DNA from 3 places in the Paracoccus sp. P2 genome. Region 3 is predicted to be linked to each of the others. Evidence: riboswitches for the same ligand, from Rfam matches in the RefSeq annotation. Region 3 holds a riboswitch; each other region holds the start of a gene.
What was found. A riboswitch is a leader RNA that binds a small molecule or an ion and turns the genes downstream of it on or off. The one in region 3 is predicted to bind cobalamin.
Positions count from the first base shown of each region.

Region 1 (6,580 bases), on a different contig from region 3:
GCAAAGCTCGATCGCCTTCACCTCGATCGCGGGTGGCAACGTGCCGGCGGCGATCTGCGCCGCCTCGCTGTCGAACCTGGTGGGTGTGGTGCTGACGCCGCTGCTGGTCACGCATCTTCTGCATCAGGAGGGCGGCGGCGCCAGCCTGGACGCCATCCAGAAGATCGCGGTGCAGATCCTGCTGCCCTTCGTCGCAGGGCAATTGCTGCGGCGCTGGATCGGCGGCTTCGTCCAGCGCCACCGGCTCATGACCATGGTGGTGGACCGGGGCTCGATCCTGCTCATCGTCTATTCCGCCTTCGGCGCCGGCACCGTCGCGGGCATCTGGTCGGCGATCCCGCTGCCCGGGCTGGTGCTGTGCTTCCTGGTCACTGCGCTGCTGCTGGCCCTGGTCATGGGGGGCATGGTGGGCGCCGGGCGGCTGTTCCGCCTGCCGCCCCAGGACCAGGCGGTGCTGTTCTTCTGCGGCTCGACCAAGAGCCTCGCCAGCGGGCTGCCCATCGCCACGGCGATCTTCCCGGCGGCGACGGTGGGCGCTACCGTGCTGCCGGTGATGATCTATCACATGACGCAGCTGCTGGTCTGCTCGGCCATCGCGCAGCGGCTGGCGCGCAACCCGCGCGCCTAGAAGTCCCAGTCCTCATCCTCGGTCGCGACCGCCTTGCCGATGACATAGCTCGACCCCGAGCCGCTGAAGAAATCGTGGTTCTCGCTGTCAGGGGACAGGGCGGCCAGGATCGCCGGGTTGACCTCGCAGGCCTGCGGCGGGAACAGCGCCTCGTAGCCCAGGTTCTGCAAGGCCTTGTTGGCGTTGTAATGCAGGAAGGCCTTGACGTCCTCGGTCAGCCCGATGCCGTCATAAAGCTCGGCGGTGTATTTCGTCTCGATATCGTAGAGATCGAAGATCTGCGAAAAGGCGAAATCCTTCAGCGCCGCGCGCTCGGCCTCGCCCAGCCGCTCCAGCCCGCGCTGGTACTTGTAGCCGATGTAATAGCCATGCACAGCCTCGTCGCGGATGATGAGGCGGATCAGGTCGGCGGTATTGGTCAGCTTGGCGCGGCTCGACCAGTACATCGGCAGGTAGAAGCCGGAATAGAACAGGAAGCTTTCCAGGAACACGCTGGCGATCTTGCGCTTCAGAGGGTCCGAGCCGGCCTGGTATTCCTCCAGCACCAGCCGCGCCTTCTGCTGCAGATGCGGGTTTTCCTCGGCCCAGCGAAAGGCCGCGTCCACCTCGGGCGTCAGGCACAGCGTCGAGAAGATCGAGGAATAGGACCGCGCATGCACCGCCTCCATGAAGGCGATGTTGGACAGCACCGCCTCCTCATGCGGGGTCAGCGCATCGGGCATCATCGCCGGTGCGCCCAGGGTGTTCTGGATCGTGTCCAGAAGCGTCAGCCCGGTAAAGACGCGGATGGTCAATTCGCGCTCCTCGGGGCGCAGCGTGGCCCAGCTCTGCACGTCATTGGACAGCGGCACCTTCTCGGGCAGCCAGAAGTTCACCGTCAGCCGGTTCCAGACCTCCAGATCCTTCTCGTCCTCCAGCCGGTTCCAGTTGATCGCCCGCAGGGGCGTCCGCTGCGCATGGTCCTTCATCCGAAGAGCCTTTCTTTCTTGTCCAAATATCCTCGGGGGTGCGGGGGCAGACAGCCCCCGCCTCAAAGCGTGCAGGAGACGCAGCCCTGCACCTCGGTGCCTTCCAGCGCGGTCTGGCGCAGCCGGATGTAATAGATCGTCTTGATGCCTTTCTTCCAGGCATGGATCTGGGCGCGGTTGATGTCGCGCGTGGTGGCCTCGGCCGGGAAGAACAGCGTCAGCGACAGGCCCTGGTCGACATGCTCGGTCGCCGCCGCATAGGTGTCGATGATCGCCTCGGGGCCGATCTCGTAGGCGTCGCGGTAATAGTCCAGGTTGTCGTTGTCCATGAAGGGCGCGGGGTAATAGACCCGGCCGATCTTGCCTTCCTTGCGGATCTCGATCCTGGCGACGATGGGGTGGATCGAGCTGGTCGAGTTGTTGATGTAGCTGATCGAGCCCGTCGGCGGCACCGCCTGCAGGTTACGGTTGTAAAGCCCGTGCCGCATCACCGATTCCCGCAGCATGGCCCAATCCTCGCGGGTGGGCAGGCTGATGCCCGCGAAGACCCGCGCAACCTCGGGCAGCGAGGGCAGCCAGTCGCGCGTGACGTATTTGTCGAAGAACGAGCCGTCGGCATATTTCGACGTCTCGAAATCCTTGAAGGTCCGGCCCTTTTCCTGCGCAAGCCCGTTCGAGGCGCGGATGGCGTGATAGGCGACGGCGGCGAAATAGACGCTGGTGAACTCGATCCCCTCGGGGCTGCCGTAATGGATGCGCTCGCGCGCCAGGAAGCCGTGCAGGTTCATCTGGCCCAGGCCCACGGCATGCGCCTCGTCATTGCCGCGCCGGATCGAGGGCACGGCCTCGATCGCCGACATTTCCGACACCGCGGTCAGCGCCCGGATCGCCATCTCGACGGTCGCGCCGAAATCCGGCCCGTCCATGGTCGCGGCGATGTTCAGCGAGCCGAGATTGCATGAAATATCAGTGCCTAAATGGGAATAGCTCAGATCTTCGTTGAACGTGCTCGCCTCGTTCACCTGCAGGATCTCGCTGCACAGGTTCGACATGCTGATGCGGCCGGCGACCGGGTTGGCGCGGTTCACCGTGTCCTCGAACATGATATAGGGATAGCCGCTCTCGAACTGGATCTCGGCCAGGGTCTGGAAGAAGGCGCGGGCATTGATCTTCTTCTTCCTGATGCGCTTGTCGTCGACCATCTCGGCATATTTCTCGGTCACGGAAATCTCCGAGAAGGGCAGGCCGTAGACCCGCTCCACGTCATGGGGCGAGAACAGATACATGTCCTCGTTGCGCTTGGCGAGCTCGAAGGTCACGTCGGGGATGACCACGCCGAGCGACAGCGTCTTGATGCGGATCTTCTCGTCGGCATTCTCGCGCTTGGTGTCGAGGAAGCGCAGGATGTCGGGGTGATGCGCGTTCAGGTAGACCGCCCCCGCGCCCTGCCGCGCGCCCAGCTGGTTGGCATAGGAAAAGCTGTCCTCCAGCAGTTTCATTACCGGGATGACGCCCGAGGACTGGTTCTCGATCCCCTTGATCGGCGCGCCGGCCTCGCGCAGGTTGGTCAGCATCAGGGCGACGCCGCCGCCGCGCTTGGAAAGCTGCAGCGCCGAATTGATGCCGCGGCCGATGCTCTCCATGTTGTCCTCCAGCCGCAAGAGGAAGCACGAGATCAGCTCGCCCCGCGACTTCTTGCCGGCGTTCAGGAAGGTCGGCGTCGCCGGCTGGAAGCGGCCCGACAGGATTTCCTCCATGAAGCGCATGGCGAGATCCTGGTCGCCGCGCGCCAAGGCCAGCGCGACCATGACCACCCGGTCCTCGTAGCGTTCCAGATAGCGCCGCCCGTCGCGGGTCTTCAGCGTGTAGCTGGTATAATACTTGAAGGCGCCCAGGAAGGTCGGAAAGCGGAACTTCCGCGCATAGGCCGCGTCCCAGATCCGGTGCAGGAACTCGCGCGGATACTGCTCCAAGACTTCGGCCTCGTAATAGCCCTCGTCCACCAGATAGCCCAGCTTCTCGTCCAGCGAGTGGAAGAAGACGGTGTTCTGGTTGACATGCTGCAGGAAATACTGCCGCGCGGCCTTGCGATCCGCGTCGAAGCGGATGCGGCCCTCGCCGTCGTAAAGGTTCAGCATCGCGTTCAGCGCGTGATAGTCCAGCTCGGCCTTTACGCCATCGTCAAGCATTCCGTCCCCCAGAATTTCTCAAGCCCCGCCCGGACGCGGGAAAGATCATTGTCGTCGCCCGCCAGCTCGAAGCGGTAAAGCACGGGCACGTTGCATTTTGCGGCGATCACCCTGGCCGACAGGGCGAAGGCGGTGCCGAAATTGCGGTTGCCGCTGCCGATCACGCCGCGCAGCAGGCCGCGGCGGGCGGGATCGTTCAGAAAACGGATCACCTGTTTCGGCACCGCGCCGCGTCCCTCGCCATCGGCATAGGTCGGGCAGATCAGCACATAGGGCGCCGCGGGCTGCGGCAGCGCGTCGCGCGGCGAGACCGGAATGCGCCCGGCCGCCAGCCCCAGCCGCGCGACGAAGCGCGCGGTGTTCCCCGAGGCCGAGGAATAATAGACCAGCCCGCCCATGGCGCCGGTCAGGACAGCCGGCCGATCATGTCGGGCCGGAAGCCCGCCCAATGCGCATCGCCGGCGACGACCACCGGGGCCTGACGATAGCCCAGCGAGGCGACCAGCTCCATCGCCGCCTCGTCCTCGGTCAGGTCGACCAGCCGATAAGCCAGGCCGCGCGCGTCGAGCGCCCGCGTGGTGGCGGTGCATTGCACGCAGGCGGGCTTGGAGTAAACGGTGATGGGCATGGCCCGGCTCCTTCTGTTCTGTCGGCAAGAGGGGGCCGGGCCGATGGACATGCCACCGGACCCTGTTCCAGCCCCGCGCCCGCCGCACGGTTTCGTTCTTTCGCGCCATGGCAGGTCTTCTGACTTGCGGGTCTCGGCTCGGCCGGCCTTCCCGGAGCCTGGGCTCCAGTGGCATTCCAGCGTCGCTCGCCGCTTACAGCTGCGGGGGCAGTGCCGGCTTTTCACCGGCTTCCCTTTTCATCCCCGAGTCGGCCCCAGGGCAACCATGACCCCCGCAGTTAGCCACGGGTCACAGGCCGGGTCAATCCAGATTTAGTGGGCGATGGCACTGTTCTTGGAACATCTGGTGGGCCGCCGGGATCGCGGGCAGGGGCTGGATATGCTGCCGGCGGCGGTGATGACGGGCCATGGCGCGGGCGCAGCACCCGGCAGACTGTTGGATTATGGCAACAGGCGAGGTTGCGGAGCCGGGAAATGACGCTGCGTCGTTTGACAAGGTATGACAATTTGTCCTCTTGCGTTGATCAAGCGCAGCCGGACCGCGGTTTCACCCCGCTTTCCGCTGCGCGAACGCGCAAGCCATTGATGAGCCAGCACCTTCCTGTCGTTTCCGCCTTGAGGCGGTTGCGACTCATCTTTCGTGCCGGGATCAACCCATGAACAAAACCCATCCCAAACCGCCTGCCTCGGGGTCAGCCGCGCAATTGCTGCCGACCCTGGGCTTGCTGCCCGTGCTGGCCATCTCGGCCGGCGTGGCCGGCCCCGCCCAGGCGCAGGATACCGTTACCCTGGACACGGTGGTCATCCGCCGCCAGCAGGGCAACGAGGCCGAGACCAGCTACAAGGTCACCGAGAGCGCCTCGGACAAGGCCACCGCGCCGCTGCTCGACACGCCCAAGACCGTGACCGTCGTCACCGCGCGCCAGATCGAGGAGCGCGGCCAGACCTCGGTCGCGGACGTGCTGCGCACCACGCCGGGCGTCACCCTGGGCGCGGGCGAGGGCGGCGTGCCGCAGGGCGTGCGCCCCTATATCCGCGGCTTCGAGGCCAGCCAGGACATGCTGGTCGACGGCATGCGCAACGCCTCGCGCACGCAATACGAGGCCTTCAACCTGGAATCGATCGAGATCAGCAAGGGTCCGGGCGGCGTCTATTCCGGCGCCGGTTCGACCGGCGGCACCATCAGCCTGAACAGCAAGACCCCGCAGTCGGGCGCCTTTGACGAGGTGGCGCTGTCCTATGGCACCGGCAACTATGTCCGCGGCACGCTGGATTCGAACCGTGAATTCGGCGCGATCGGCCTGCGCCTGAACCTGATGGGGCAGCACGTCGACGATCTGGGCGGGCGCGACGGCGTCGAGTCCCGGCGCTTCGGCGTGGCGCCCAGCATCAGCTATCGCCTGACCGACGACAGCAAGATCACCGCCGGGCTGTATTACTACAAGGACGAGGATACGCCCGATTACGGCGTGCCGATGTCCAATGCGAGCACGCCGGCGGCATGGCGGCGTGGTTCGGGCACCAGCGTCGACCCGTTCCTGCCGGCCGATGTCGAGCCCGATACCTTCTACGGCCTGCACGCGCGCGATTTCCGCGATCTCGAATCCGCCTCGGGCTATGTGAAGTTCGAACATGCCTTCTCGGACAGCCTGCGGCTGACCACGGCCCTGCGCAAGGCGCGCGACACCAACACCTATGTCGTGACCTCGCCGACCTCGGGCAGCGACGGGCTGGTGTCGCGCAGTTCCAAGGCTTCGGACCGGGTGAACGAGACCGTGTCGTTCAACGCCCAGCTTTCGGGCGAGGCACGGGCCTGGGGCGTCGAGCATCGCTTCGCGGTCGGGGTGGACATCGCCAATTCCCGCGCCGCCACCCGCCGGCTGGCGGTGAACAATCCCGACCCGATGCCGACCTCGCCCTATGAGAATCCGAATCCCGGCGCGTTCTGGGGCGGCAGCATCGAGCGCGGCGGCGAGACCGGCTACAGCACCACCAAGTCGCGCGGCGTCTACGCGCTGGACACCATCACCTTCACCCCGCAATGGGAGGTGACGGTGGGGCTACGCTGGGACGATTACAGCGTCGACAGCGTCACCCATGCGACCGAGGATGATCCACGCGCGAGCAACGACAACGATTCCGATTTCCTGAACGGGATGCTGGGCGT
Region 1 covers NZ_JBGOSN010000001.1:187,706-194,285, forward strand. Annotated here, with positions in the region: gene ACDP63_RS00885 (bile acid:sodium symporter family protein) at 1-628, shown strand, start outside; gene nrdF (class 1b ribonucleoside-diphosphate reductase subunit beta) at 625-1,596, opposite strand; gene nrdE (class 1b ribonucleoside-diphosphate reductase subunit alpha) at 1,659-3,785, opposite strand; gene nrdI (class Ib ribonucleoside-diphosphate reductase assembly flavoprotein NrdI) at 3,767-4,183, opposite strand; gene nrdH (glutaredoxin-like protein NrdH) at 4,192-4,413, opposite strand; cobalamin riboswitch at 4,505-4,696, opposite strand; gene ACDP63_RS00910 (TonB-dependent receptor) at 5,070-6,580, shown strand, end outside.
Region 1: another riboswitch for cobalamin. It lies ahead of nrdH (glutaredoxin-like protein NrdH); the one in region 3 lies ahead of ACDP63_RS01240 (ABC transporter substrate-binding protein).

Region 2 (6,580 bases), on a different contig from region 3:
TCCATTCGCGCCGTGCGCTGGTGATCGCGCGAAACCACCTGCGGCTCGGCCGAGGGCTGGTCGGGCGCGGTTTCGGCAGCAGGCAGCGGCGGCGCATATTGCACCGATTCGATGACGTAATCCGTCATCACCGCCTTCTGTTCGCGAAAGCTCATCAGCGATTCGTCCCAGATGCCGGTCGATTCGACCCTGGTCGAGCCCTTCTGCTCGAACATCTTCGGCACCACCACCGACCAGCTCAGCACCTGGTCCTCGCTGACGCCCCAGCTGCCGTCGCCATTGTCGGTCAGCCGATAGGTCAGGGCCGAGACGCTGACCTGGGCCTGATCGGCCGGAACCTGCGCCAGAAGCGGCGCCGGATCGATGCGCAGCTCATAGCTTTCGCCCTGCGGGGTGACGGCGACCACGCCCTCGGTGCCGCCGAAATAGGTCTGGAAAACGCCGCGCAGCCTTTGGGCCCCCTCATCGGTGGCGGGCACCGCCCAGGCCGCCGAGACGGGGCAGATCGCCAGCAGTGCCACAAGGCCTTGTCTCGCAAACATGTTCGAACATCCTTTCGAAAAATCACTCGTTCTGCACCAGCGGCAGATGACAGGAAACGGGCTAGAACTCCACCCCAGGCTGGGCCTTGATGCCGTCGCGGAAGGGGTGCTTGACCTGCTCCATCTCGGTCACAAGATCGGCCAGCGCGACAAGTTCCGGCTTGGCATTGCGCCCGGTCAGCACGACATGGGTCATCGGCGGCTTTTCGCTGCGCAGGAAGTCCAGCACCTCGTCCAGGTCCAGGTAGTCATAGCGCAGGGCGATGTTGATCTCGTCCAGCAGGACCATGCGGATCTGCGGATCGCGGATCAGTTCCTTGGCCTTTTCCCAACCGGCGCGGGCGGCGGCGATGTCGCGCGCCTTGTCCTGCGTCTCCCAGGTGAAGCCCTCGCCCATGGCGTGAAACTGGCACAGACCGGCGAAATGCGCGGTCAGCAGCCGCCGCTCGCCCGTGTCCCAGGCGCCCTTGATGAACTGCACCACCGCGCAGGGCATGCCATGGGCGATGCAGCGCAGGATCATGCCAAAGCCGGACGAGGACTTGCCCTTGCCCTTGCCGGTATGGACGATGACCAGGCCCTTCTCGCCCTGCTTCTCGGCCATCATCCGGTCGCGGGCAGCCTTGATCTTCGCCATCTTCTCGGCATGGCGGGCGTTGTCGTCGGTCTGCATCGGGCACTCCTTCGCTTGACAAGTCGGGACCGGGCGCGCACAGACAGGGGGCGCTGGTTCCTGTCCTACGACAGGCGAAGAGGGAATGCGACAGGCAACCGCCTGGAAGCAGCCGCCCCCGCGACCGTGACCGGAAAGGTCGCCCCATGGCCACTGGCGAAAGCCGGGAAGGCGGGGCGGCCGTGGGCCAAAGCCCGAATCCGCAAGCCGGGAGACCTGCCAGCGCGCGAAGGATTGACCGGCGGACGGGGTGTTCCCGCTGGGGCTTGGGCGCTGGTCCCCTGCCTCGTGCCGCCTTGAGGGATGAAGGGCGCATGACAGTCACGCTGCATGTCTGCATCACCTGCCGCGCCGGCCAGCCGGTGCTTGAGGGCGAGCCGGTGCCCGGCGCGCGGCTGCATGACGCGCTGGCAGCCGAAGGCGCACCGGATGGCGTGCGCATCGTCCCGGTCGAATGCCTGTCCGCCTGCGCCAGCGGCGCCGCCATCGCGCTGTCGGCGCCGGGCCGCTGGACCTATGTCTATGGCCGCATGTCGGCCGAGGACGCCCCCGAGATCCTGCTAGGCGCCGCCGCCTATGCCCAGGCCCCCGACGGCATCGTGCCCTGGCGCGAGCGCGTCACGATTTTCCGCAAGCGCAGCCTCGCGCGCATTCCCCCGATCGGATAAGAAATGAGCGACCTGACCAAGACCCCCGTGACCGTCATCACCGGCTTTCTCGGCGCCGGCAAGACCACGCTGATCCGCCACCTGATGCTGAACCCGCAGGGCAAGCGGCTGGCGGTGCTGGTCAACGAATTCGGCACCATGGGCGTCGACGGCGAGATCCTGAAATCCTGCGCCGACGAGAACTGCCCGGCCGAGAACATCATGGAGCTGTCGAACGGCTGCATCTGCTGCACGGTGGCCGACGATTTCATCCCGACGCTGGAGCGGCTGATGGCGATGCCGGTGAAACCCGACCACATCCTGATCGAGACCTCGGGCCTTGCCCTGCCCAAGCCCTTGCTGAAAGCCTTCGACTGGCCCGCCATCCGCTCGCGCATCACCGTGGACGGGGTGATCGCGCTGGCCGATGCCGAAGCCGTCGCTGCCGGCCGCTTCGCCCCGGACGAGGCCGCCGTCGAGGCGCAGCGCGCCGCCGACGACAGCCTCGACCACGAAACGCCCCTGTCCGAGGTGTTCGAGGACCAGATCGCCTGCGCCGACATCGTGCTGCTGTCCAAGGCCGACCTGGCCGGCGAGGACGGGCTGGCCGCCGCCCGCGCGGTGATCGAGGCCGAGGCGCCGCGCAAGCTGCCGATCCTGCCGTTGACCGATGGGGTGATCGACCCGCGGGTGATCCTTGGGCTGGGCGCGGCGGCCGAGGACGACCTTGCCGCCCGCCCCAGCCATCACGACGGCGCCGACGACCACGAACATGACGATTTCGACTCGGTGGTGATCGAGCTGGCCGAGATCGCCGACCCCGGCGAGCTTGCCACCCGCATCGAGCGGCTGGCGCGCGAGCAGAACATCCTGCGCGTCAAGGGCCATGTCGCCGTCGCCGGCAAGCCCATGCGCCTGCTGGTCCAGGCCGTGGGCGAACGGGTGCGGCACCAATACGACCGGCCCTGGGGCGACGGGCCCCGCGCCTCGCGCCTTGTCGTCATCGCCGAGCATGACGATATCGACGAGGCCGCGATCCGGGCGGTCCTGGCCGCGTAAGCCATGCACGTCGTCTTCCGCGAAAGCCGTGGGCTTGAGGAAACCGAGGTCCCGACCGACCCCGGCCAAAGCCCCGCCGACCTGGTGGTGCTGTCCTATTCCGACAGCGACCTCGGCGCTTTCGCGGCGGGCTGGCACCGGGCGGCCGGCGGCCTGCCCACGCTGCGGCTGTGCAACCTCGCGGCGCTGCGGCACCCGGTCTCGGTCGATCAATATGTCGAGGCGACGCTTTCGGGCGCCCGCGCCGTGCTGGTCCGGCTGATCGGCGGCGAGCCCTATTGGCCCTATGGCGTGGCCAGCCTTCAAGACCTCGCCCATCGCTGCGGCATCGCGCTGGCCTTCCTGCCGGCGGACGGGCGCCCTGATCCCACGCTGGACCGTTTCTCGACCCTGCCGGTGCCGCTGCTGCGCCGGCTTTCGGCGCTCTGCGACCAGGGCGGCGCGGTCGCGGCGCAGATGGCACTGGCGGAACTGGCGCAGGCGGCAGGACTGCCCGCCGCCCCGGTCCGTGGCGAGGCCGCGATCCCGGATTTCGGCTTCTACGACCCCGACCGCGGCGTGATCGACCGCCCCGAGCCCGGCCTGCTGGTCAGCTTCTATCGCAGCTACCTGACCGCCGCCGACCTTGCGCCGGTGGATGCGATGATCCGCGCCCTGCGCGCGGCGGGGCTGGCGGCGACCGGGGTCTTTGCGCCCTCGCTCAAGGCGCCGGGCTTTGCCGAGTGGCTGGCGCCGCACCTGCCCGGCCTTATCGCGGTGGTGAACCTGACCGCCTTTTCCGCCCGCGACGATGCCGGCGCCACGCCCTTCGACGGTGCGGATTGCCCGGTCTTCCAGGTGGCGCTGTCCACCGCCCCCCGCGCGCTCTGGGCAGCCGAGGAGCGCGGCCTGTCCGCCGCCGATCTGGCCATGCATGTCGTGCTGCCCGAGGTCGATGGCCGCATCTTCCTGGGCGCGATCAGCTTCAAGCAACCGCAAGAGCGCGACCCCGACCTGCAATTCGCCCGCGTGATCCACGCCCCGGACACGGACCGCATCGAGGCTGCGGTGGCGCGGGTCACGGCCTGGCACCGGCTGCGGCAGGCGACACGCCGGGCGGTGGTGCTCTCCACCTATCCCGGCAAGGCGCATCAGCTTGCCCATGCCGTGGGGTTAGACGCGCTGGCATCATGCGGCACGATCCTTGGCATCCCGCATGACGACCTCGGCCACCGGCTGATGGCCGAGCGCATCCATTGGCCGCTTTCGGACTACCGGCAGGCGCTGGCCCGCCTGCCCCGACGCCTGCAGGACGACCTGCAGGCGGCATGGGGCGAGCCGCCGGCCCAGGGCTTCCGTTTCGCCGCCCTCCGCCACGGCGCAGACCTGATCGCCCTGCAGCCCGAGCGCGGCGAGGTGAAGACCCGCGCCGACGATTACCACGACCTGACGCGCACCCCGCGCCACGACTACGTTGCCTTCTACCTCTGGTTGCGGACGCAGGCGGAGGTGCTGATCCACATGGGCGCGCATGGCACGCTGGAATGGCTGCCGGGGAAATCCGTGGCGCTGTCCGATGAATGCTGGCCCGAGGCGCTGCTGGCCGACCTGCCCGTGGTCTATCCCTTCATCGTCAACGATCCGGGCGAGGCCGCGCAGGCCAAGCGCCGGCTGTCCGCGGTGACGCTGGGCCATATGCCGCCGCCGCTGGTCGACTCCGCCATCCCCGAGAACCTGGCGCATCTGGAGCGGCTGCTGGACGAATATTCCACCGCCGACGGGCTGGACCCGCGCCGCCGCGACCGGCTGATCGCGGCCATCCGCGACGAGGCCCGCGCGGCAGGGGTGGAATCCGACCTGGGCCTGCCTCCCGATGCCGCGGCCGCCGAGGCGATCCCGCTGATCGACCGCTTCCTCTGCGATCTCAAGGACAGCCGGTTCGGCGACGGGCTGCACATCTATGGCACCGCCCCTGGCGAAACCGAGGGGCTGGCCCGGGCGCTCTCGGGCCATCGCGTGGCGCCCGGCCCCTCCGGCTCGCCGGCGCGGGGACGGCTGGACGTGCTGCCGACCGGGCGCAACCTCTTCGCCGTCGATCCGCGCGCCGTGCCCTCGCGCAATGCCCATGCGCAAGGGGTGAAGCTGGCCGAGGAGCTGCTGCGCCGCCACCTGCAGGACCATGGCGACTGGCCCAAGGGGCTGGTCGTCGACCTGTGGGGCAGCGCCACCATGCGCACGGCGGGCGAGGAATTTGCCATGGCGCTGCATCTCGCCGGCCTCAGCCCGCGCTGGGACGGCGCCTCGGGGCGGGTCGCGGGCATCGAGATCCTGCCGCTGGCCGAACTCGGCCGGCCGCGCATCGACGTGACGCTGCGGGTCTCGGGCCTGTTCCGCGACATCTTCCCCGGCCTCGCGCAGCTTTTCGAGATCGGGGCCGAGGCGCTCTCCACCCGCGACGAAGCCCCGGCGGACAATCCCTACTGCAGCCGCGCCCCCCGCGTCTTCGGCCCGAAACCGGGGCTCTACGGCCTCGGCCTCGCCAACCTGGCCGAAAGCTTCACCGATCAGGCCCGGCAGGCGGCGGGCGAGGCATGGCTGGCCGCCGCCTCCCACGCCATCGGCGCCGATGGCCGGATCACCCACCAGCCGCAGGCGATCCGCGACCGCCTGGCCCAGGCCGATGCCTTCGTCCACGCGCAGGATCTGCCGGAATCCGACCTGCTTCTGGCCGGCGACTATGCCGCGCATGAGGCGGGCTTCGCCGCCGCCATGGCCCGGATCGGCGCACCGGCGCCCGCGCTCTACCACCTCGACGCCACCCGCCCCGGCCAGCCCCGCGCCCGGACCCTGACCGAGGAAATCGCCCGCGTCACCCGCGCCCGCGCCGCCAACCCGGCCTGGGCCGACGGCATGATGCGGCACGGCTTTCGCGGCGCGGCCGAGATCGCGGCGACGCTCGATCACATGGCCGCCTTCGCCAATCTGGCCGGCGTGGTGCCCAGCCATCTCTTCGACCTCTATCACGACGCGACGCTGGGCCGGCCCGAGGTCGTGGCCTTCATGGAACGCGAAAACCCCGCCGCGCTCGCCGCCATGCGCGCGCTGTTTGCGCGGCTGCTCGAATCGGGCCTCTGGGTCAGCCGCCGCAACTCGGTGCTGGCGGAGCTGGCGCCATGAGCTTCACGGTCAAGGGCTGGTGCCCCGGCGCCCTGCGGCCGATGCAATCGGGCGACGGGCTGGTCCTGCGCATCCGGGCACGGAACGGTCGGCTGGAACCGGGCCAGGCACGGCTGATCGCGGCACTATCGGCGCGGCACGGCAACGGGCTGATGGACCTGACCAGCCGCGCCAACCTGCAATTGCGCGGACTGGACCCTTCCGGCCATGCCGCGACCGTCGCCGCCCTGGCCGGCATCGGCCTGATCGACGACGACCCGGAATCCGAAGCGCGGCGCAACGTGATCCTGTCGCCCTTCGCCCCGGTGGGCGGCCCGGCCTGGCAACTGGCCGAGGCCATCGCCCAGGCGATGACCGCGCCCGATGCGCCGCAGGTGCCCGGCAAGTTCGGCTTTGCCGTCGATGCCGACCCGCCGGTGCTGACCGACACGCCCGCGGACATCAGGCTGCGCCCGCAGGGTCCGGGATGGCTGATCGTGCCGGACGGCGGCGATTGGGCGCTC
Region 2 covers NZ_JBGOSN010000005.1:14,305-20,884, reverse strand. Annotated here, with positions in the region: gene ACDP63_RS04740 (hypothetical protein) at 1-542, opposite strand, end outside; gene cobO (cob(I)yrinic acid a,c-diamide adenosyltransferase) at 604-1,215, opposite strand; cobalamin riboswitch at 1,253-1,454, shown strand; gene ACDP63_RS04730 (DUF1636 family protein) at 1,530-1,883, shown strand; gene cobW (cobalamin biosynthesis protein CobW) at 1,887-2,921, shown strand; gene cobN (cobaltochelatase subunit CobN) at 2,925-6,077, shown strand; gene ACDP63_RS04715 (precorrin-3B synthase) at 6,074-6,580, shown strand, end outside.
Region 2: another riboswitch for cobalamin. It lies ahead of ACDP63_RS04730 (DUF1636 family protein); the one in region 3 lies ahead of ACDP63_RS01240 (ABC transporter substrate-binding protein).

Region 3 (6,580 bases):
CGGGCAGAAATGCACCGCGATCCGCCGCGTCATCGCGCCCCGCGCCCAGGTCGATGCGCTGGTCGCCGCGCTGGACGAGCGGCTGGGCAAGACGCCGCTGGGCCTGCCGGGCGACGAGGGGGTGCGCATGGGGCCATTGGCCAGCCTCGACCAGCGCGAGGAGGTGCGCGAGCGCATCCGCGACCTGCAGGCGGCGGCCGAGATCGTGGCGGGCGATCCCGACGCGGTGCGCGTGACCTCGGGCGATGCCGCCAAGGGCGCCTTCCTGAACCCGGTGCTGATGTATGCCGCCAGCCCTTTCCAGGCGACGGCGGTGCATGAGGTCGAGGCTTTCGGTCCCGTCTCGACGGTCATGCCCTATGACGACCTGGACGAGGCGGTGGCGCTGGCGCGGCTGGGCCGCGGTTCGCTGGTCACATCGGTCTTTACCGACGATCCCAAGGTCGCCGAGCAGGCGGTGCTGGGTGCGGCGCCCTGGCACGGCCGGGTGCTGATCGGCAACCGCGCCTCGGCCAAATCCTCGACCGGGCATGGCTCGCCGCTCGCGCCGCTGGTCCATGGTGGGCCGGGGCGCGCGGGGGGCGGCGAGGAGATGGGCGGCATTCGCGGCGTCAAGCATTACATGCAGCGCACCGCCGTCCAGGGCGCGCCTCGGCTGCTCTCCGCCGTCACCGGGCGCTGGATCGAGGGCGCCGACGTGCAGCAGGGTGTGCATCCCTTCCGCAAGTCGCTGGCCGAGCTGCGCATCGGCGACCAGCTGGTCACGGCGAGCCGCACCGTCACCCGCGAGGATGTCGAGCATTTCGCCCATTTCACCGGCGACACCTTCTATGCCCATATGGACGAGGCGGCGGCCAAGGCGAATCCGTTCTTCGACGACCGCGTCGCGCATGGCTACCTGATCGCCAGCTTTGCGGCGGGCCTGTTCGTCGAGCCGAATCCGGGTCCGGTCCTGGCCAATTACGGCGTGGACAACCTGCGCTTCCTGACCCCGGTCTATTTCGGCGACACGCTGCAGGTGCGGCTGACCTGCAAGGAGATCAACCCGCGCGAGAATGCCGGCCATGGCGAAGTGCGCTGGGATTGCCAGGTGACGAACCAGAAGGGCGAGGTCGTGGCGCAATACGACGTGCTGACCATGGTCGCCAAGGAATGGCCGCTGGCCCAGGCGGCGCAATAGGGCCGTCGCCTGATGCGCGAACGGACCGGCGGGACGGTGGGCGCTTGCGCCCCGCTGATCATCGGCGGAACCGTCTCGCCCGATCATCAGCCTTGCGCGGGCAGCAGGCTGCGCCGGATCGGGGCGTCCAGCGCCTTGAATGCGCCGAGTCCGCTCATGTCGTAAAGTGTGGCCCCGGCCCGCATCTTGGACTGCCGGCCGGCCGGCTGGTCGATGCGTACGGGCTGGCCCTGAAGAACCCCGCGCCTGCGACGAGGATCGCCCCCGGCTGCAAAGCCCGCGAGCGTCCTGCCTGCCCGCAGCGCGCGCTTCCCGTGCCCTGTTTCGCCCCCCATTCCCGCCGCGCCGGGTGCCCAGGCAGATCGGTTTTCCCAGTCCCGCGCCGATGCGCAGTCCGCGGGAGGGGGCAGGCCCGCGCCGCCCTCCTGTGCTGCAATGCGACGCGGCCCCGGCTCAGTCCGCTTTTCGGCGTTCAAGGATTTCCAGCATCCTCTGGCGCGCGGCGGGGGGCAGGTCGTCGGGCAGGTCGGCCTCGGTCGCGGGCCTGTCGCCGACCTGGATCAGCATCACCATGCCCATGGTGAAATGCGGCGAGCATTTGACGCCCCAGATGCCCTCGGCGTCCAGCGTGACTTCGATTTCCTCGTCGATCTTGCCGACGAATTTCTCGCCGCTCTCGGGGATCATCCCGGCGATGGTGGCGGCATTGTGGCCGGGATCGGCGGCGATGAACCGGACCGTGTCGCCGGGCTGGACCACCAGGTAGTCCGGCTCGAAGGGCATCGGGCCGGTGGCATTGCGGTTGAGCATCCTGACCTCATGCGTCTCGGCCAGGGCGGCGGCGGGCAGCAGGCAGGCAAGAAGCGCGGCGCGAAGCAGCATGGGATGTCCCTTCAGGCAAGGCGTTGGAAGGCAAAGACCGGCCGGCCCCCGCCAGGATGGGGGATGATCTCGGCCTCGACGGCAAAGATCTCGCGGATCAGCGCCGGGGTCAGGATTTCCATCGGCGGGCCAAGCGCCACGCAGCGGCCCGCGCGCAGCACCATGATCCGGTCGCAGCGCAGCGCGTGATGCAGGTCGTGCAGCGCGATGACGGTGGTGACGGAAAGCTGCGCGACCAGGTCGAGGATGGCGATCTGGTGATGGATGTCGAGATGGTTCGTCGGCTCGTCCAACAGCAGGACGCGCGGGGCCTGCGCATGGGCGCGCGCGATATGGACGCGCTGGCGCTCGCCCCCCGACAGCGAGGCCCAGTCGCGCCCCGCCATATGCGCCATGTCCACGGCATCGAGGGCCGCCGCGACGGCGTCGTCGTCCTGGGCACCCCATGGCCGCAGCGGGCCAAGCCAGGGCGTGCGGCCCAACTCCACCGCATCGCGCACGGTGATCCGTTCGGCCGTCTCGGCCGATTGCGCGACCAGCGCCAGCCGCCGCGCGATCTGCCGCCGGCCCAGCCGGGCCATGGGACGGCCTTCCAGCCGGATCTCTCCGCGGCTGGGGCGCAGCAGGCCCGCCATCATCCCCATCAGCGTCGACTTGCCCGATCCGTTCGGCCCGATCAGGCCCAGGGTCTCGCCCGGATGCAGGCGCAGGCTGATGTCGGACAGGATCTCGCGGCCGCGCACGGCATGGCTGGCGCCGACGGCTTCCAGGATGGGCGTCATCGTTGCCTTCCCCGGATCATGACCACGGCAAAGGCGGGCGCGCCGACCAGCGCGGTGATGACGCCGATGGGCAGCACCTGGCCGGGAATGACGATGCGCGAGACGACGTCGGACAGCACCAGGAACACCGCCCCCGCCAGCGCCGTCGCCGGGACCAGCCTGGCATGGCGCGGCCCGACGAGGATGCGCATCGCATGCGGCACCACCAGCCCGACGAAGCCGATGGCCCCGGCGATCGAGACCATGATCGCCGTCGCCAGCGAGGCCGTTCCGATCAGCAGCACCTGCGTGCGCCGCAGGTCGATGCCCAGCGACGCGGCGCTTTCCGCGCCGAAGGCAAAGGCGTCGAGCGCGCGCGCATGCCACAGCGCCACCCCCAGCGCCAGCGCCGCCATCGGGACCGCGACCCAGCTGTCGGGCCAGCGCACGCCGGACAGGTTGCCCAGCAGCCAGAACATGATGCCGCGCGCCTGCTCGGCGCTGGCCGATTGCGCGATGATCAGCGCGGTCAGCGCGTTGAACATCTGCGAGCCGGCGATGCCCGCCAGGATGATGACCCCGGCGCCGCGCATCCCGGTCCCGCCGCCGGCGGCGCGCGCCAGCGCCGCCACCAGCGCGAAGGCGGTCAGCGCCCCGGCAAAGGCGCCCGCCGACATGCTGAGCAGCCCCGCGCCGATCCCCGCCACCGCGACCGTGACCGCCCCGGTCGAGGCCCCGGCCGAAATCCCCAGCAGATAGGGCTCGGCCAGCGGGTTGCGCAGCAGCGCCTGCAGGATCAGCCCCGACAGCGCCAGGCTTGCGCCACCGCAGGCCGCGACCACCGCCCGCGACAGCCGGTAATGCCAGATCACGCTGGCGTCGATCGGATCGAGCGCGGCCGAGCCAAGCCCGGCCTTGACCGCCAGCACCTCGATGACGGTGGCCAGCGGAATGCGCGTCTCGCCCACCGCCGTTCCGAAGAGCAGCGCCGCGACCAGCACGGCGGGGGCCAGCCACAGCCAGCCCCGATTGCGCCCCGTGCTGCGGGTCGCGGCGCGCGCCCTCATTTCAGGTCGAACCCGGCCAGCGAGTCAGCCAGCGATTCCAGCGCATAGATCGCGCGCACCGAGGGGTCCATCGCATTGGCCGGCATGGTCAGGATGCGGTCGTTCTTTACCGCCCCCATCTCGCTCGTCACCGGGTCCGAGGTCAGGAAATCCCGCTTGACGGCGATGTCGTCGGCCGGAAAGCGGCGCCGGTTCATCTCGGCGGCAACGATGAAGCTGGGATTGGCCTTGCTGATGGTTTCCCAGCCCACGGTCGGCCATTCCTCGGCCGAGGCGACGACGTTCCTGACCCCCAGCTTGGACATCATCCAGCCCGGCACGCCATTGGCACCCGCGACATAGGGGTCGATCTCGATCTCGGCCGAGGAATACCAGAACAGGCCCGACACCGTTTCGGGCAGGTCCAGCGCCTGCGCCCGCTCGACCGCCGCCGCCTCGCGTGCCTTCAGGTCGGCGATCACCGCGGCCCCGCGATCCTGCACGTCGAAGATCGCCGCCAGTTCCTCGATGCCCTGGTAGAGCAGCGCGGTGTCGAACAGGACCGAGCGCGCGCCGTCCATGCTTTGCGTATTGTCCTTGCCGACGCATTCGGTGGGCATGATCCAGCTGGGGATCTGCGCGTCGTCGAACATCTCGCGTGTGCCGACCACGCCCTGCGGGCCGATCATCCATTCATAGGCCGTGACCACCAGCCCAGGCTTCTTGGCCAGCACGCTTTCGAAGCTGGGGGCGTTGTCGGCCAGCCGCTCGACCCCGGCATCCGCCTCGGCAAATTCGGGCAGGACGGGGTTGATCCACAGCGCCGTGCCCGCCACCTTGTCGGCCAGCCCCAGCATGTAGAGGATCTCGGTCGTGCTTTGCCCGACGCTGACGACGCTTTCGGGCGCCTTGTCGAAAGTGACTTCGTGGCCGCAGCTGGTCAGCGTCAGCGGGTATTCGGTGGCCCCGAACGCCGCCATCGGCGCCAGGGTGAACGTGGCGATCATCGCCGTGGTGAGCCTTGGCATGATGTTTCCTTCCGCTACATCATGAACAGGCCGGATGAGCGGATGGAGACCGGGCGAATGCCGGTCGCAACCCCTCCCGAGCCGACCCGCTCGGATTGGTCAAACGTCGTCGGCAGGTCTCCTGACTGGCGGGTCACGGCAGGGATGCGGCCTTCCCATGGCGCGGAGCCACAGTGGCATTCTCGCATCCTGCTCGCCGCCTACAGTTGCGGGGGCAGTTCCGGTTCGGGACGCCTGCGGGCGCCCCGGCGGATTCCCTTTCAATTCCTTGCGGAAACCGACGCGCCTTCCCTAGCTTCTGGCGCGGGCGCTGGCAAGCGGCAGCATGGCCGGCCGGCTTGCCGCTGCCGCGCCACGGCTGCCCCCGGCCCGGTCCCGCCGCACGAAGAAGAACGGGATGCCGCGCGCCTCGGGGCGTTGCAGCGTGGACATACGATGCGCGGTCTGCTCGAAACTGGCACCGAAGCGGTGGCCCAGCAGTTCCACGTCGTAGCGCGCCGATCTGGAACCGGCGGCTGGACTGCCCCAGCAGTTCGGACAGCATCAGCTCGCCCCTGACCGGGGCGGGCAGGATGCGCACCGCGATGCCATGCGCGGCCAGCCGGCCGGTCAGCGCCATATGTGGCTCGTTGCGGTGCCGCGCCAGCGCCTCGGCCAGTTTCTCGGCCGCGCGGTCCAGCCTATCGACGTAATTGCGCCGGGCATAGAGCCAGTTCCGGACCGCATCGACCGGGCGCGATCTGCCCGACTATCTGCCGCAAACGCGCGAGATCCGGCAGGGCATCTGGCAGGCCGCCTTCGTTCCGCCGGCGCTGGAGGATCGCCGGGTCGAGATCATCGGGCTGCTGGGACCATGTCTTCAGCCATATCGAGCCCGCGATGCTGCTGAACCCGCATCAGGGCCGGATCACCGAGGCGGGCGTGCGGCTGAACATCCAGGTCTGCGTCGAATACCTGGCGCAATGGCTGTCGGGCCGCGGTGCGGTGCCGATCCGAAACATGATGGAGGATGCCGCCACCGCCGAGATCAGCCGTGCCCAGCTGTGGCAATGGCTGCGCCGCGGTCGCGCTGGAGAGCGCCGCATGGCAGGGCGATCTGATGCAAGCCGAGATCGTCCGCATCCTCGACCGGCTGGGCCCGAACGGGCTCCATCGCGGCCATTACGCCGCGGCCGCGCGCATCCTGCGAGAGGCGGCGACGGCCGAGACCTTGCCCGATTTTATCACCCTGCCGGCCTATGCCGTGCTGAACGCGCTGGACTGAGGGGCCCCGATGGACATCATCCGCACGCTTGCTCCCTTTGGCGGGCCGCTTGCCCCGGATGCCCCGCCTTGCCGCCGGCCGCGCCTGCCGATTCCCGGACCGATCATGCGGAAAGGAAGCATCATGAGCAGAAAGACCTTTTCGGCAATACATCAAATGGCTGAAGGTGGAGCCGATCATGGACGCAAACCCGATCCGCGAGGGCACGGGGCGCCGGCGCGTGATCGAGGATTGCATCGCCTCGCTGACCTTGGGCGGCGCCGACCTGTTGTGGATCGAGACCGATACGCCCAACGTGGACGAGATCGCCGGCATGGTGGCCGAGATCCGCAAGGCGGTGCCCGATGCCAAGCTGACCCATAACAACGCGCCCGGCTTCAACTGGACGCTGAGCCTGCGCAAGCAGCTGCGGGCACAAT
Region 3 covers NZ_JBGOSN010000002.1:7,642-14,221, reverse strand. Annotated here, with positions in the region: gene paaZ (phenylacetic acid degradation bifunctional protein PaaZ) at 1-1,180, shown strand, start outside; gene ACDP63_RS01255 (pseudoazurin) at 1,634-2,062, opposite strand; gene ACDP63_RS01250 (ABC transporter ATP-binding protein) at 2,074-2,844, opposite strand; gene ACDP63_RS01245 (FecCD family ABC transporter permease) at 2,841-3,890, opposite strand; gene ACDP63_RS01240 (ABC transporter substrate-binding protein) at 3,887-4,897, opposite strand; cobalamin riboswitch at 4,991-5,194, opposite strand; gene ACDP63_RS01235 (short-chain fatty acyl-CoA regulator family protein) at 5,189-5,383, opposite strand; partial or broken gene ACDP63_RS01230 (hypothetical protein) at 5,777-5,908, shown strand; gene ACDP63_RS01225 (hypothetical protein) at 5,931-6,161, shown strand; gene ACDP63_RS01220 (hypothetical protein) at 6,340-6,580, shown strand, end outside.